Regions from separate parts of the Kitasatospora sp. NPDC004272 genome, predicted to be linked through region 1. Evidence: riboswitches for the same ligand, from Rfam matches in the RefSeq annotation. Region 1 holds a riboswitch; the other holds the start of a gene.

Region 1 (7,710 bases):
GGCAGGTGGTCGACAACGCCCGGGCGCTCGCCGAGGGCCTGCTGGCGCGCGGCGCCACGCTGGTGACCGGCGGTACCGACAACCACCTGGTGCTGGCGGACGTCTCCTCGTACGGCCTGACCGGCCGTCAGGCGGAGGCGGCGCTGCTGGACTCCGGCATCGTCACCAACCGCAACGCCGTGCCGCAGGACCCGAACGGCGCCTGGTACACCTCCGGCATCCGGCTCGGCACGCCCGCGCTGACCACCCGCGGGCTGGGCGCGGCGGAGCTGGACGAGGTCGCCGAGCTGATCCACACCGTGCTGACGGCGACCACCCCGGTCGGCTCCTCCAAGGCGCAGTACGCGCTGGACGGGGCCGTCCGCGACTCCGTCGCCAAGCGCGCGGTCGACCTGCTCGCCGACCACCCGCTCTACCCGGGCATCGCGCTCGGCTGATCCTCCCTCCCCGGCGTCCCCGTCCGGACGCCCCGGGCCCGGCCCGCCGCCACCCCCGCGGGCCGGGCCTCCGCCTGCCCCGGCTGCCCCGCCTGGCGCCGGTGCGCCCAAGGCCGGGAACGGCGAACCCACCGCCCTGCGCGCCGCGTTCCACCCCCCGCCGGGGGCCGCCGCCGGCCGGTGACCAACCAGCGGACACCCGCGACCACCGGACGGCCCGCGCCGATAGGCTCGCCCCCGCCGCGGCCGGGCGCGCGACGCCCCGGCCGCCGTTCCGCACACCTTCCGCAGGAGAACGCGCATGCTCAAGGTCAACGAATACTTCGACGGCACGGTCAAGTCGGTCGCCTTCACCTCGGCCGACGGCCCGGCCACCGTGGGCGTGATGGCCCCCGGCGAGTACGAGTTCGGCACCGCCGCGCCGGAGGTCATGCACGTGGTCAGCGGCGCGCTGACCGTCAAGCTCCCGGGCGCCGAGGAGTGGCAGACCTTCTCCGCCGGCGAGCGGTTCTCCGTTCCGGGTGACAGCAAGTTCCAGCTCCAGGTCTCGATCGACACGGCGTACCTCTGCGAGTACCGCTGACCCCGTAGCCCCACTGGCCGAAGGCGCCGGCGGGGCGGGCCTCCCTCCTCTCCCGTCCCCTGCTCCTCCGCTACTTCGCACCGCTGCCCGCTGTTCCGCTGTTCCGCTGTTCCGCGGACCACTGGATCCACGGGCGGGGTCATGCGCCCGTCACCGCCTCCGGCACGGGCCCCCGGGGTCCGGGGACCGCGTCGCCCCCGCCCGGCGGGCTCGCGGGCAGCCGGCGGACGGCGGGGAGGGCGAGCAGGGCGAGCGCGGCCGGGACGGCGAGGGCGGTCATCCCGAACAGGGCGGGCCGCACGCCGAGGCCGTCGGAGAGCGGACCGGCCAGCACCAGGCCGAGCGGCATCAGGGCCACGGAGATCAGGTGGTCGTAGGAGCTGACCCGGGAGAGCACCCGCTCCGGTATGTGCACCTGGAGCAGGGTCTCCCAGAGCACGAAGAACAGGGAGACTCCGACTCCGGTGACCGCCTCCAGCGCGGCGATCACCCAGACCGGCGCGCCGGACCCGATGACCAGCGCCTGGCAGGAGGCCACCGCCATCGCCACCGCGGCGACGGCCATCGGGCGGGCGGGTTTCAGGCGGTAGGCGCAGACGTCTCCCAGGATCGCGCCGAGGCCGAAGGCGATGACCACCACGGCCCACGCGCCGGCACCGCCCCATTCGCGCTCCGCCAGCACCGGCCCGAGCACGAACACCGAGGGCAGCACCACCACGTGGTAGACCGCTATCGCCAGCATCCCCGACCACACCCACGTCCGGCTGCGCACCTGCTGCCAGCCGACCCGCAGTTCGGCCAGGAAACCGGGCCGCTCGGCCCGCTCGGCCCGCTCCGGGTCGGCGGCACCCGCCCCGTCCGCCTCGTCGGGTGCCGCCCCGCCGGCCGGCCCCAGCCGGGCCAGCACGGCGGCGCTGGCGGCGAAACTCGCGGCGTCCACCGCCAGCGCACCGCCGGGCCCGACCGCCGCGATCAGCACCCCGGCCAGCGCGGGTCCGACCACCAGCGACGTCGATTGCACGAACCCGCGCAGCGCGTTCGCCTCGCGCAGCCGGTCGGCGGGGACGAGCAGGGGCAGCAGCCCGGTGGAGGCCGGGAGGAAGAAGGCGTCCGCGACGCCGAACAGCGCCATCAGCAGCGCCAGCGTCCCGACCCGGGCGGTGCCGGTGAGCAGCAGCACGGCGGCGGCCGCCTGGACGGCGCAGCGCACCAGGTCGGAGGCCAGCATGATGCGCTGCCGCGGTATCCGGTCCGCCCAGACGCCCCCGGCCAGTGTGAACACCAGCAGCGGGAGCAGCCCGGCAGCCGTGACCAGGCCGACGTCCGCGGCCGAGCCGCCGATCGCCAGCACCGCGAAGGGCAGCGCCACGAACGAGACCCGGTCCCCCAGGACCGACAGCGACTGCCCGACGAACAGCCGGGCGAACTGGCGCTCGGTGCGGAGCACTTCGGGGATCGGAACGCGCACGGGACCTCCTCGACGAATCCGGCGCTCCCGGCCCACCCGACGGACCCGACGAGCCCGACGGACCGGAGCAGCGCACCCGCCGCACGGGACGGCGAGCAGGGCGATCGTAGGAAGCCCGCGCACCCCCTGTCGCGTGATTTATCCGCAACACGGACAATGCCCCGATTTCACCGAACTTCCTTACCCTGCAAGCGACTTGTCACCAATTGCCTGCCTCTGTCACCCAACCGGTGCGTCGGCCTTCCCCGTTCGCCTTCCCCCCAATCCCAGCGATCGGCCACACTTCTCCAGCCGGTCCGTCGACCTCCCGCCCCCGGCCGACTCCGCCTCCGGCCCGAGACATCGTCAACAGGTCGTCCACTCACCACGCGGGAACCGGCGTGACGAAGGCGTGATCCGGGCGCGACGCGCTTGTGATTGCCGCGTTCGAGTGAATAGGCTCCTCCCAGCCCGCACCACCGGGCCCCGCGCGCGAGAACGCCGAGCCCTGTCCGCCGCGCCGTCGGGTCGACCACCACCACCCTTGGACAGGGGCGGGGGAACCACGATTGTTGCCGTCCCCCACGGCTAGGGGTGAAGCCGTCCGCACCGGGTGACCGGACGCGGCGGCCGGGCCTCCCTCCCGGTCCGAACCCGACAGCTCACCTCGCAGGCGTGCGGAGAGGATCTCGCATGCTCTTCACGGGTTCGGGACGTCACCGTCGGCAGGGTCCGGCGGAGAAGGCAGCCGAGCGCGCGATCGCGGTGGCCGGCGTGGCCGGCGTCGGCATCGCCCTGCCGCTGCTCGCCGTGACCGGCGCGCACGCCGCCCCCAGCGCGGTCTGGGACCGGGTCGCCGAGTGCGAAAGCGGAGGGAACTGGGGCTCCGACGCGGGCAACGGCCTCTACGGCGGCCTGCAGATCAACGCCCAGCGCTGGACGGACTACGGCGGCACCCAGTTCGCCCCGCTGCCGAACGGGGCCACCCGCAGCCAGCAGATCGCCGTCGCCGAACGCATCCTGGCCACCGAGGGCCCCTCGCCCTGGTCCTCGTGCGTGGACGAGGCGGGCCTGAGCACCGCCACCGCGCCGGGCGTCGTCGACGACAACGACTCGGCCGACGAGACGGGTTCGCTGCGCGGCGCCCGCGGCATCGCGGCGGTCAACGCCGCCCCGGACGGCAGCACCGTCCCGAGCGGGAACACCGCGCCGGTGTTCTCCGGCCTGCCCGGCTACGACCCGGTCTCGCACGTGTACTGGTACGAGAAGAACGGCGCCTGGTTCTGGACCAGCCACCAGAGCCTGTACGAGCGTTACCTGCAGCTGACGCACCCCCAGCCGCAGCCGAGCGCCCCCGCCCCGACCGGCCCCGCCCCGGACGCCCCGGCCACGGACGCCCCGACCGCGCCGGGCACCCCGTCGGCCGCCCCCGGCACCCCGCTGCCGCCCACCGACCCGACCGCCACGCCCGGCCCGGGCACGCCCACCGACGGCAGCAACGGGAACGGGAACGGCGGCAACGGGACCGGCCTGGTCCCCACCCTCCCGGTCACCCCGTCGCCCAGCCCGTCCGGCAGCGCCGACTCCTCCGGCACCACCGGCACCACCCCCGCCCCCTCGCCCACCGGCAGCACGGCGGCCCCGGACGCGTCCGCCGCGTCGGCAACCCCGGCTCCGGACCCGGCCGCACCGACGGCTCCGGACCCGGCCGCGTCGACCGCCCCGGATCCGGCCGCACCGGCGGCCCCGGCGGCGGCCGCGTCCGCGCAGCCGTACACCGTCACCACCGGCGACACCCTGGCCGCCATCGCCCGCGAGCACGCGCTGGGCGGTGGCTGGTCCGAGCTCTACAGGTCCAACCAGCAGGTGGTCGGCGAGAACCCGGACCTGATCCGTCCGGGCCAGGTGCTCGACCTGGGCTGACCGACTCCGGGCCGGCCGCCGTCACTTCGGGACGGCGGCCAGCCCGGTGCAGCCGCGCAGGCCGTCGCGGCGCTGCTGGGCGGCCTTCGCGGCGTTCCCGCTCTGCGGGACGGGCACGCCCCGGCCGTCGATGTGGGCGGGGGTGAAGGTCTCGCCGGTGACGCGGCCGTCGGCGGTGACGGTGAGCGTGGTGACGCCGGTCTCGTCGGAGGCGGTGTAGTTCGAGGTGCCGTACCAGAGGAAGTTGCCGAAGCCGTACGCCACGTAGGTCTTGCCGAGCATGCCCGCGCCGAGCATGGTGTGGGCGTGGGTGCCGACCACGGCGGTCGCCCCGGCGTCGGCGAGCTTCTTGGCGAGGGCGCTCTGCGCGCGGGTCGGGCAGGCCACGCCCTCGTCGCCCCAGTGCAGGTAGACCAGGACCACCGGTGCCTGCGCCTTCGCCGCGGTGACGGCGCGCAGCAGCGCGGTCTCGTCGAGGGCGGAGGCGATGCCCGGCTTGTGGGCGCCGGCCCGCCACTTCTGGTTGGTGATCTCGTTGACCTGGCTGGCCCCCAGCACGGCGACCTTCACGCCGCGCACGGTGGCGACGTACGGGGCGTACGCCTCCTCGGCGTCCTTGCCGATGCCGACCACCGGGATCGGGGAGGCGGCCTTGGCGGCGAGGGTGTCGGCGAGGCCGTCGGGGCCGAAGTCGACGGCGTGGTTGTTGGCCTGGGAGACCACGTCGACACCGGCGTCCTTGAGCGCGTCGAGCGCCTTGGGGGTGGTGCGGAAGGTGTAGGTCTTGGGTTCGGCCTTGCCGCGGCCGGTGATGGCGGTCTCCAGGTTGAGCACCGCCAGGTCGGCGGCGGAGAGCGTCGCGGAGATCGGGCCGAGGGCGGTGTCGGCCTTGCCCGCTCCGAGCCGGGAGGCGGTGCGGCCCTCGAAGTGGACGTCTCCCGCGAAGGCGACCGTGATGCTGCCGCCCGTACCGGGGCTCGCCGGGGTGCTCCCCTGCGACTCCCCCGGGGCCGGTCCGGTGGACGCGGCGGCCGTCGGTGCCGGCGTCGCGGACGCCGGGGCCGCGGCGCCGGTGGCAGGGCCGGTGGCGGCCCGGTCCGCGGAGGGTTCCGGTCCGCCGCACCCGGCGACGGTGCTGAGCAGCAGGACGATGGCGGCGGCCGTGCCGGCCGTGGCGCGGTGCATGAACGGACCCCCCGGTGGTTCGGTGACGACGCACTTTATCCGCGTCGCCCGAACACCGGAAGTCCAACATCGACACCGAACGATCACGATCGCACCTCCGGGGCGGACCCGGCCGCCCCGCACCGGACCGGCGGGGGCGTGGAGCCCCGTCCGCTCAGGCCACCACCCCGGCGGCGCGCAGCAGCCAGCGGTTGGTGCGGCCGACCAGTCCGGCCCGGTCGAGCACCGAGACGACCTTCTGGGCCATCTCGGTCTTGGTGGCCCGCCAGCGCGGGTTGGCCCGGGCGGCCGCCCTGCCGACCTCGGGGTCGATGCCGACGGCGGCGTAGAGCCGGGGGTGGATCAGCGCGGTGGTGGCGTAGTAGACGATCAGTCCGATGAACAGCTGCTCGTACCGGCGGCGGACCGGGCCCAGGCGCTTGCGGACGAGCTCCTCGCGGGCGTAGCTGATGTGCCGGGACTCCTCGATGACGTGGATCCGGGAGACCTGGCGGGTGAGCGGCTGGAGGGTGTCGTCGTTCATCACCTCGCGCTGGAAGGCGTCCAGGATCTCCTCGACGTACATGGTGCCGCCGAAGGTCTGGCTGTGGGTGGAGATCGCCTTGAACAGCCGGCCGAGGTTGTGCGCGACGAACCCGGCGCCGTACGCGGGGGCGCCCATCTTGGCGATCATGCGGGCGAACATGATCGAGTGCCGGCACTCGTCGGCGATCTCGGTCAGCGCGTACTGGACGTGGTTGCTGGTCGGGTCCCGGTCGAAGGCGTGGCGCAGCAGCATCTGCATGAGGATCTCCTCGAACCAGATGCCGACGCTGGCGATGGAGGCGACCTCGTGCTTGGAGAGTTCGATCCGCTGTTCTTCGGTCATCCGCTCCCAGAGGGGGGTGCCGTAGAGGGAGAGGTGCCGGGGCGGGCAGTAGTAGGCGCCGGGGACGGGGTCGGCGTCCCAGTCGACGTCGGTGAGGGGGTTGAACGAGAGCTTCGCGGAGGAGGCGAGCAGGCGTTCGGCGGTGCGCTCCCGGTCGGGGGCGGTGCGGGCGGGCTGGGGCGGCATGCCGGCTCCTTCGCGGTGGGGGGCGGAGAGGGTGGAGTGGTGGCACTGCCGCGAAGGTAGAAGTTATTAGACTTTCCGTCAATACACCGCGCGCAGAGCGGCCCGAGCCGCCCCGCCGGGCTCCCACCGGTCCCCGCCCCCGCTCGGCCCGGCGGGCCTGCCACAGCCCCTCCGGGCCGGCCGATCCCCCCTACCAGCCCGCCGGGTCCTACCAGCCCGCCGGGTCCTGCCAGGCCGCCAGCTCCCGTCCGCTGGTGAAGCGCCGCCGCTGCCCGTCCACCGGGTCGGTGAACTCCAGCGAGCGCGCCAGCAGCTGGAGCGGGCGCCGGTAGTCCTCGGGGGCGTCCCCGGCCAGCACCTCGGGGTAGAGCGGGTCGCCCAGGATCGGCAGGCCGAGCCCGTTCATGTGCACCCGCAGCTGGTGGGTGCGGCCGGTGCGCGGGGCGAGCCGGTAGCGGCCCAGGCCGCCGCGGGCCTCGGCCAGCTCGACCCGGCTCTCCGCGTTGGGCTCGCCGGGCTCCTCGTAGGCGTCGAGTCGGCCGCGGTCCTTGCGGATCCGGCTGCGCACCACGGTGGGCAGCCGGGCCGCCGCGGCCGGCTCGTACCGGGCGACCGCCTCGTACTCCTTGACGGCCTCGCGGCGCTCGAACAGGCCCTGGTAGGCGCCGCGCAGCGCGGGGTCGGCGACGAACAGGACCACCCCCGCGGTGAGCCGGTCCAGGCGGTGGGCGGGGCTGAGCCGGGGCAGGCCGAGGTCGCGGCGCAGCCGGGCGAGGGCGGTCTCGGTGGCGTGGCTGCCGCGCGGGGTGGTGGCGAGGAAGTGCGGCTTGTCGGCGACCACGATGCGCTCGTCGCGCTGCAGGACCTCGACGGGGAAGGGCACCACGGGTTCGGGCGGGCCGGGTTCGCGGTGGAACCAGACGTGGCCGCCCGGCCGGTAGGGCGTCCCGGCGGTGACCGGCCCGTCGGCGGCGACGAACTCGCCCGCCGCGAGCATGGCCGCGATCCGTCCGTCTCCGGCGGCGGCGCCGTAGCGCTCCTCCAGGTAGGCGCGGACCGTCGGCCAGGGCCCGTCCGGCGG
Region 2 (7,710 bases), on a different contig from region 1:
CGGGGATGACCTCGGCCAGGTCCTCGTGGCCCCGGACCCGGACCATCGCGACCAGGTCGTAGGTGCCGGTGACGGAGTAGACCTCGCTGACGCCCTCGATGGCGGCGATCGCCTCGGCGATCTCGGGGATCCGGTCGACGTCGGTGTTGATGAGGACGATCGCGGTGATCACTGAGCAACTCCTGTTCGAGAAGGTGCGCCCAGGGTATCGCCCGCCGGACGGGCGGCCCAGGCGAACAACCAGCCCGTCACGAAGCCGATCACGTGCACCAGGTACGCCACCCCGTCGCCGCCGGAGGTGACCGACCAGAACTGCAGGACGAACCACAGGCCGAGCACCAGCCAGGCCGGGAGGCGCAGCGGCAGGAACAGCAGCAGCGGCACCAGCGCGGTCACCCGACCCCTCGGGTACAGCCGCAGGTACGCGCCCAGCACCCCCGCGATCGCGCCGGACGCGCCGACCAGCGCCCGCACCGCGTCCGGGGTGCCCGACTCGGCCAGCGCGTAGCCGTAGGTGGCCAGCACGCCGATCGCCAGGTAGCCGGTCAGGAAGCGGACCCGGCCCAGCCGGGCCTCCACCGCCGGGCCGAAGACGAACAGGAACAGCAGGTTGCCGATCAGGTGCAGCCAGCCCGCGTGGACGAACAGCGCGGTCAGCGCCGACAGTTCGGGGATCTTGCCGGGGGTGGCCGGCAGCACGCAGCCGGGCGCCGCCGGGGGGAGCGCCGACAGCTGGGCCGCCGTCAGCGGGTGCCCGCCGAGCAGCTCGGCCGGGACCGCGCCCCAGCGGTGCTCGTAGCGCTGCTCGGCGCAGGCGCGCGCGTCGCCGCTGCCGTACAGCGGGTTGAGGCCGGCCGGACCGGCCAGCATGACCAGTGCGGCCAGCGCGATCAGCAGGTACGTGGCGACCGGGGTGCGGACGGCCCGCTCGGCCGCCGGCGAACCGGCCCGGGCGGGGGCGGAGAGCACCATGCCGGTCAGCATTCCTCGGGGGCGCACCCGCGACACCGGGCGCTGCTCCGGCCGGGTGAGCGTCCGGGCTGTGGACCGGTGATCCGCCCGTCCGGCGGCAGGCAATAGGCTGGAGGCCCGGAACCGGGACCAGCCGAGAGGGACCACTGATGAGCATTGCCGCGCCGACCGCCGAGACCCGCTGGCGCTGCACCCTGTGCGGCAACCTGACCCGCTTCGACGTCACCCGTTCGTCCCGGGTGACCGATTTCCTGCACTTCGACCTCTCCGGCGAGTCCAAGGTCGAGGAGACCCAGGTGCTGTCCGAGACCATCGAGTCGGTGCGCTGCCGCTGGTGCAACGCCGTCGACCAGGTCGAGCTGGTGGCCCGGCCGGGCGCCGAGGAGCCCGCGGAGGGCGACGCCCAGCAGGGCTGACACCGCACCCACCGCCCCGCGTTCCCGTCCGCCCCGGACGGGGGCGCGGGGCGGACTCGTCGGCGGGGTGCTGTCGGTGCGGCACGGTAGACGGGACAATTGGCAGCAGCGGCGGACACCAACGCCCCGCCCGGCACCCGCCGGGAGGGCCCGCCCGGACCAGGATCGGAGCCGAGGACAGTGGCGGAGGCAGCGAACGCGCCCGCGGGCCCGGACGGGACCGCGCCCGCCCCGGCCCCGGAGCCGCACGGCGGCACGGAGACGGCCGGGCGCCCCCTGCCGGAGGGCGTGCGCCGGCGGGTGGTCGGCATCGCCTCGGACGCGCTCGGCGGCATCGCGGCGGGCGAACTGCCCGCCTCGCTGCGCCCGTACGCCAAGTTCACCCCCGCCCGGCGGGCCAAGTACGCGGCGACCGCGCTGGCCGCCGCGCTGGAGTCGGACCCGGCGTTCCGGGTCCGGATAGCCGAGCGGCTGCGGCTGGGCCAGCCCGACCTGGTGCAGGCGCTGGAGGCGGGCACCGTCCCGGCCGCCGCCGACCCGATGGACGTGGCGGCCGCCGCCTACCTGGTGCGCCCGGCCGGCTGGACCAGGCTGGTGGAGGAGGCCGGCGAGCAGGCCGAGCGGGTCGACGCCGAGGGCGCCGTCGCCGAGGCGGCCCGGCTGGCCGAGAAGCTCCAGGAGGAGCTGGCGGAGGCCAGGTCGGCCGCCCGCGGCGAGCTGGAGCGGCACCGGGCCGAGGCCGAGGGGGTGCGCAAGGAGGCGGAGTCGCTGCGCAAGAAGGTCCGCTCGCTGGAGGCGGACACCCGCCGGGCGCAGGCCGAGAGCCGCCGGCTGGCCGGGGAGCTGGAGGCGGCCAGGGCCGCCGCGGCCGCCGAGCGCAGCACCGCCGAGAGCGAGGCCCGGCGGCTGCGGCACCGGGTCGCCGAACTGGAGGCCGCGGTGGAGAGCGGGCGGCGCAGCGTCCGCGAGGGCCGCAGCGTGGAGGACATGCGGCTGCGCCTGCTGCTGGACACCGTGCTGCAGTCCGCCCAGGGCCTGCAGCGGGAGCTGGCGCTGCCGGTGACGGCGCTGCGCCCGGCCGACCTGGTGGAGGCGGTGGAGCCCGGTTCGGCCTCGCCGCACGACGTGGCCCGGCGCGGCCTGGCCGAGGACGACCCGGCGCTGCTGGACCAGCTGCTGGCCATCCCGCAGGTCCACCTCGTGGTGGACGGCTACAACGTGACCAAGACCGGCTACCCCCAACTGCCGTTGGAGCAGCAGCGGATGAGACTGCTGGGCGGGCTGGCGATGCTGGCCCAGCGGACCCAGGCCGAGGTGACCTGCGTGTTCGACGGCCAGGACCTCGACGTGCCGGTGATCATGGCCCCGCCGCGCGGCGTCCGGGTGCGGTTCAGCCGGACCGGGGAGACCGCGGACGAGCTGATCCGCCGGCTGGTGCGGGCCGAGCCGCAGGGACGGCCGGTGGTGGTGGTCTCCGCCGACCGGGAGGTGGCGGACGGGGTGCGCAAGGCGGGTGCCCGGCCGGTGGCCTCGGTGCTGCTGCTGAACCGGCTCGCGCGCAGCTGAAGAGGCGCAGCTGAGACGGGGTCAGGGGACCTCAGGGCGACCGGAGTGTGACGGTCCGGTGAAGGGGGGCGGGTGCCCGGGGCCGGAAGCCCCCCGGGAGTGGACGCGGGGGTGGGGACTTCACTAGGGTCTGGCGTCAAACCTATATTCCGGACCATCACTCTTTGGGGTGAGTCCAGCAGGAAGAAGGAGCACCCCCTTGGCCTCCCACCGCCGTCCCAAGCAGCCGAGCCGTGCGCGGATCTCCGTGTTCACCGCCGCCGCCGCGACCGCGGTCGCCCTGACGGCCCAGGCCAGCGCGCACGCCGCCCCGGCCCAGCCGAACAAGGACGAGGTCAAGGCGCAGGTCGACAAGCTGCTGGAGGAGCAGGAGCAGGCGGCCGAGAAGTACAACGGCGCCAAGGAGCGGGCCGACCAGTTGCGCAAGCAGGCCAGCGACCTGCAGGACCAGGTGGCCCGCGGCCAGGAGCAGTTGACCGAGCTGGCCTCCGGGCTCGCGGCGGTGGCCGGGGACCAGTACCGGCAGGGCGGTGTCGACCCGTCGATGCAGCTGATGCTCTCCGCCGACCCGGACCAGTACCTGACCAAGGCGTCCTCCTTCGACCAGGCCGCCAGCACCCAGGCCGAGACGCTCAAGTCCCTCAAGGACCAGCAGCGCCGCCTGGACCAGCAGAAGCAGGAGGCCGCGGCCGTCCTGCACGAGCTGGACACCCAGACCCAGGCGCTCAACGACGCCAAGAACGACGTGAACAGCAAGCTCGCCGAGGCGCAGAAGCTGCTCTCCAGGCTGAACGCCGCGGACCGGGCCGCGATCCTCCAGGGCAGCGGCGGCACCGCCTCGCGCAGCGCCTCCCGGGTCGACCCGTCCACCCTGCCGCAGGCCAGCGGCTACGCGGCGACCGCGGTGTCGGCCGCGCTCGGCAAGCAGGGCTCGCCGTACGTCTGGGGCGCCACCGGTGCGAGCACCTTCGACTGCTCGGGCCTGATGGTGTGGGCGTACAAGCAGGCCGGCGTCTCGCTGCCGCGCACCTCGCAGTCGCAGGGCAGCTACGGCGTGAACGTGGGCACCGACTGGCACAACGCGCAGCCCGGCGACCTGGTCATCTACTACAGCGACCGGCACCACGTCGGCATGTACATCGGCAACGGCCTGGTGGTGCACGCCCCGCGCACCGGTGACGTGGTGAAGACGATGAAGGTCGACACCCTGCCGATCTCCACCATCCGCCGGGTCTGACGGTCCGAAAAATCGGACAAACGCCCCACCGGGCGACAACTGACGCATCGTGACACGCCCGGACGGGTCGAGATCCCCCTGTGATCCGCGACACGTCCGGGCGAGGCATTTCCCGACCGTATCGTGAGAATTATTACGCTCTGTGTAAGTAATCGATCACGTTCGGTCAGATTCATTGCGGTATTTGATTCAGAATCAGATTTTTTTCCGACAAGGATTTGAACGGATCACGGATCGGTTACTAGGGTCGTGCTTCGACCACCGCAGAGTCGATCGCCCAAGGGGGGCGGCGGCGGGGGTCGCCGCCGAGTCCGTGACGCAGCGGGCAGACCGTCAACACCGGGTCTGCTGACGGGGATACCCCTACGGGGGTGCTGTCGAACGGAGCCGGGGAACCACGTTCCCCCGGGGTGAATCGGCGCCGGGACGGCCGCGTGCGGTCGGTGAGGCGTCGTAGGGCACATCTCTTCCGGCCCGAACCCGTCAGCTCACCCGGTAGGCGGTGTGAGGAAGAAGGAGTCCGCCTTCGTGGCGTCCCATCGCCGTCCCAAGCCCGTCGGCCGTGCCCGGGTCTCGATTCTCACTGCCACCGCCGCCGCTGCCGTGGCGCTGTCCGCCCAGGGCGGTGCGCACGCCGACCCCGCGCCCACCAAGGACCAGGTCAAGCAGCAGGTCGACCAGCTCAACGAGCAGGCCGAGGTCAAGACGGAGGCGCTCAACGCCTCCGTCGAGAAGCAGCAGGAGCTGCAGAAGCAGGTCGGCCAGCTCCAGGACCAGCTCGCCCGGCAGCAGGAGCAGGTGACCACCGCGCAGGAGGGCCTGGCGGGCATCGCCGCCGAGCAGTACCGCAGCGGCAGCATGCCGCAGACCATGCAGCTGATGCTCTCCAGCAGTCCGGACTCGTTCCTCGGGGAGGCCGGCACGCTGAACGCGGTCGGCTCCACCCAGGCGGACCTGCTGAAGACCTTCAAGTCCGAGCAGGCCAAGCTCGACGCCCAGCGCAAGGAGGCCGAGTCCAAGCTCGCCGAGCTGGACACCACCACCAAGGCCCTGCAGGCCGACAAGGACGACGTCAAGGCGAAGCTGGCCAAGGCCCAGGAGCTGCTCAACACGCTGACCCAGCAGGAGCGCGACCAGCTCGCCGCCGCCGAGGCGAAGGCCGCCGCGGATGCCAAGGCGAAGGCCGACGCCGCGCAGCGCGCCTCCCGCGACGCCGACCAGCACGCCTCCCGCGACACCGTCCGGGTGGAGCTGAACGCCCCGGCGTCCTCCAGCTTCTCGGGCAACGCGGTCGGCGCGGCGGTCTCCAAGCTCGGCAGCTGGTACTCCTACGGCGCGGCCGGTCCGAGCACCTTCGACTGCTCCGGCCTGATGCAGTGGGCCTACAAGCAGGCCGGCGTGTCGATCCCGCGCACCTCGCAGGCGCAGGCCGGGGCCGGGACCAACCTGGGCACCGACATCGCCAACGCCCGCCCGGGCGACCTGATCATCTACTACAGCGACCAGCACCACGTCGGCATGTACGTCGGCAATGGGCAGATCGTCCACGCCCCGCACACCGGCGCGCAGGTCCGCTACGAGTCGGCGACGGTCATGCCGATCAACCGGATCGTCCGGATCTGACGGTCCGGCACGGCCTCCGGCCCGGTACCCCGCAGGGGGTGCCGGGCCGTTCTCGTCCTGGTGTCCGATTCGCGGTCAAATATTCGTGCCTGTCGGGGTTTGGACTGGATCGATCCGACTCGCTAACCTCTGCCCCCGGGCCCCCGCGAGGACGGCCGTCCGACGGCGGACGGCGGCGGAGGCCGGCCGCAGAACGGAGCCGTCGCACGTGTCCGTGCACCGTCGCACCCCGCTGCCCGGCGTCCAGCGCCTGGCCCGCGCCCTGGCGCTCACCGCCGCCGCCACCGGCGCGCTCGGGCTGACCGTCGGCGGGGCCGCCGCCGCCCCGCTCACCCCGGCCGAGCCGGTGAGCCGCGGCGAGGTCAAGGCCCAGGTCGACCAGCTCTACGAGGAGGCCGAGCAGGCGTCCGAGAAGTACAACGCCGCCCAGGAGCGGCAGCAGCGGCTCCAGGCCGAGGCCGGCGGCCTGCAGGACCAGGTCGCCGCCGGACAGGAGGAGCTGAACCGGATGCGCGGCGACCTGGCCGCCGTCGCCGCCGACCAGTACCGGTCCCAGGGCGTGGACCCCACCGTCCGGCTGATGCTCGACCAGGACCCCTCCGGCTACCTGACCGGCGCCCGCTCACTCGAACAGGCCGCCTCCCGGCAGGCCGAGAGCCTGCGCGAGCTCGCCGAGCGGCAGCGCCGGCTGGAGGAGCGGCGGCACGAGGCCGGCGCCAAGCTCGCCGAACTGGAGCAGGCCCGGCGGCAGCTGTCCGCCGCCAAGGACGACGTCCGGCAGCGGCTGGCCAGGGCCCAGCAGCTGCTGAACGGCCTCGCCCCCGCCGAGCGGGCCAGGATGGCCGCCGACGACGCCCACGAGGCCCGGCAGCGCGCCACCCGCGGCACCGACCGGATCGACCTCGGCGACCAGCCGCCCTCCTCGGACCGCGCCGCCGTCGCGCTGGCCGCCGCGCTCTCCAAGATCGGCTCCCCGTACGTCTACGGATCCACCGGGCCGGGCACCTTCGACTGCTCCGGTCTGATGTACTGGTCGTGGCGGCAGGCCGGAGTGACCCTGCCGCGGACCTCGCAGGCGCAGGCTTCGGCCGGCCGGCGGGTGAGCCTCGCCGAAGCCCGGCCCGGAGACCTGGTGATCTTCTACAGCGACAGGCACCACGTCGGCATGTACGCCGGCGGGGGCGTCGTCGTGCACGCGCCCTACCCCGGCGCCCGGGTCCGGTACGAGAGCGTGAACGCGATGCCGGTCAACACGGTGGTGCGGGTCTGAGCCTCGTCGACGAACCCCTGGTCACCGACCTGCCGCCGGCCCCCGGGCCGCCGCCGCGGGCCGGTGCCCCGCTGTCCCGGCGCGCCGCCCTGCTGCTGGCCGCCGCCGCGGCCACCCAGCTGTCGCTGCCCCGGGCGCTGCCCGGCCCGCCGCGGCCGGCCGCCGCCGAGTACCCGGGTCGGCCGCCGTCCGGGCTGCGGGAGGCCGCCGTCCAGGTGCTGTCGCTGCGCGGCCGGGCCGTCGCCGAGCGGGACGCCGACGCGCTGCTGGCGCTGTCCGCGCGGGGCGCCGAGGAGGCCGACCGGGACCTGCTGACCCGCACCGCCGGGCTGCGCTTCACCGCGTACGGGCTGCGGCTGACCTCGTTCACCGAGCCGCCGGCCGGGGCGGACCGGTTCACCGTCGGCGCCGAGTTGGCCTACCGGCTGACCGGGGTGGACGACTACCCGGCGCTGCTGGAGCGGCAGCTGGAGCTGGTGCGGGAGGAGGGCGGCTGGCGGGTGGCCCGGGAGACGCCGACCGGCGCGGCCGCGCCCTGGGACCTGGGCACCGTCCGGGCCGTGGAGGGCGCCCACAGCCTGGTGCTCGGCCTCGGCGAGGGCGCCGAGCTGGCCGCGCTGGCGGCG

Evidence for each region. Region 1 has a riboswitch for cyclic di-AMP ahead of ACWEO5_RS31635 (transglycosylase family protein). Riboswitches for the same ligand answer to the same signal wherever they lie in the genome.
Region 2: linked by a shared signal. The riboswitch ahead of ACWEO5_RS15285 (NlpC/P60 family protein) and the one ahead of ACWEO5_RS31635 (transglycosylase family protein) in region 1 are both predicted to bind cyclic di-AMP.

The regions. Positions count from the first base shown of each region.
Region 1 covers NZ_JBSGET010000142.1:8,951-16,660, reverse strand. Annotated here, with positions in the region: gene ACWEO5_RS31650 (glycine hydroxymethyltransferase) at 1-437, shown strand, start outside; gene ppnP (pyrimidine/purine nucleoside phosphorylase) at 739-1,020, shown strand; gene ACWEO5_RS31640 (MFS transporter) at 1,160-2,488, opposite strand; cyclic di-AMP (ydaO/yuaA leader) riboswitch at 2,994-3,157, shown strand; gene ACWEO5_RS31635 (transglycosylase family protein) at 3,161-4,390, shown strand; gene ACWEO5_RS31630 (CapA family protein) at 4,412-5,575, opposite strand; gene ACWEO5_RS31625 (AurF N-oxygenase family protein) at 5,730-6,629, opposite strand; gene ACWEO5_RS31620 (pseudouridine synthase) at 6,838-7,710, opposite strand, start outside.
Region 2 covers NZ_JBSGET010000041.1:33,644-41,353, forward strand. Annotated here, with positions in the region: gene ACWEO5_RS15260 (Lrp/AsnC ligand binding domain-containing protein) at 1-172, opposite strand, end outside; gene ACWEO5_RS15265 (rhomboid family intramembrane serine protease) at 169-972, opposite strand; gene ACWEO5_RS15270 (hypothetical protein) at 1,122-1,388, shown strand; gene ACWEO5_RS15275 (NYN domain-containing protein) at 1,569-2,954, shown strand; gene ACWEO5_RS15280 (NlpC/P60 family protein) at 3,154-4,191, shown strand; cyclic di-AMP (ydaO/yuaA leader) riboswitch at 4,554-4,709, shown strand; gene ACWEO5_RS15285 (NlpC/P60 family protein) at 4,720-5,814, shown strand; gene ACWEO5_RS15290 (NlpC/P60 family protein) at 6,023-7,084, shown strand; gene ACWEO5_RS15295 (hypothetical protein) at 7,300-7,710, shown strand, end outside.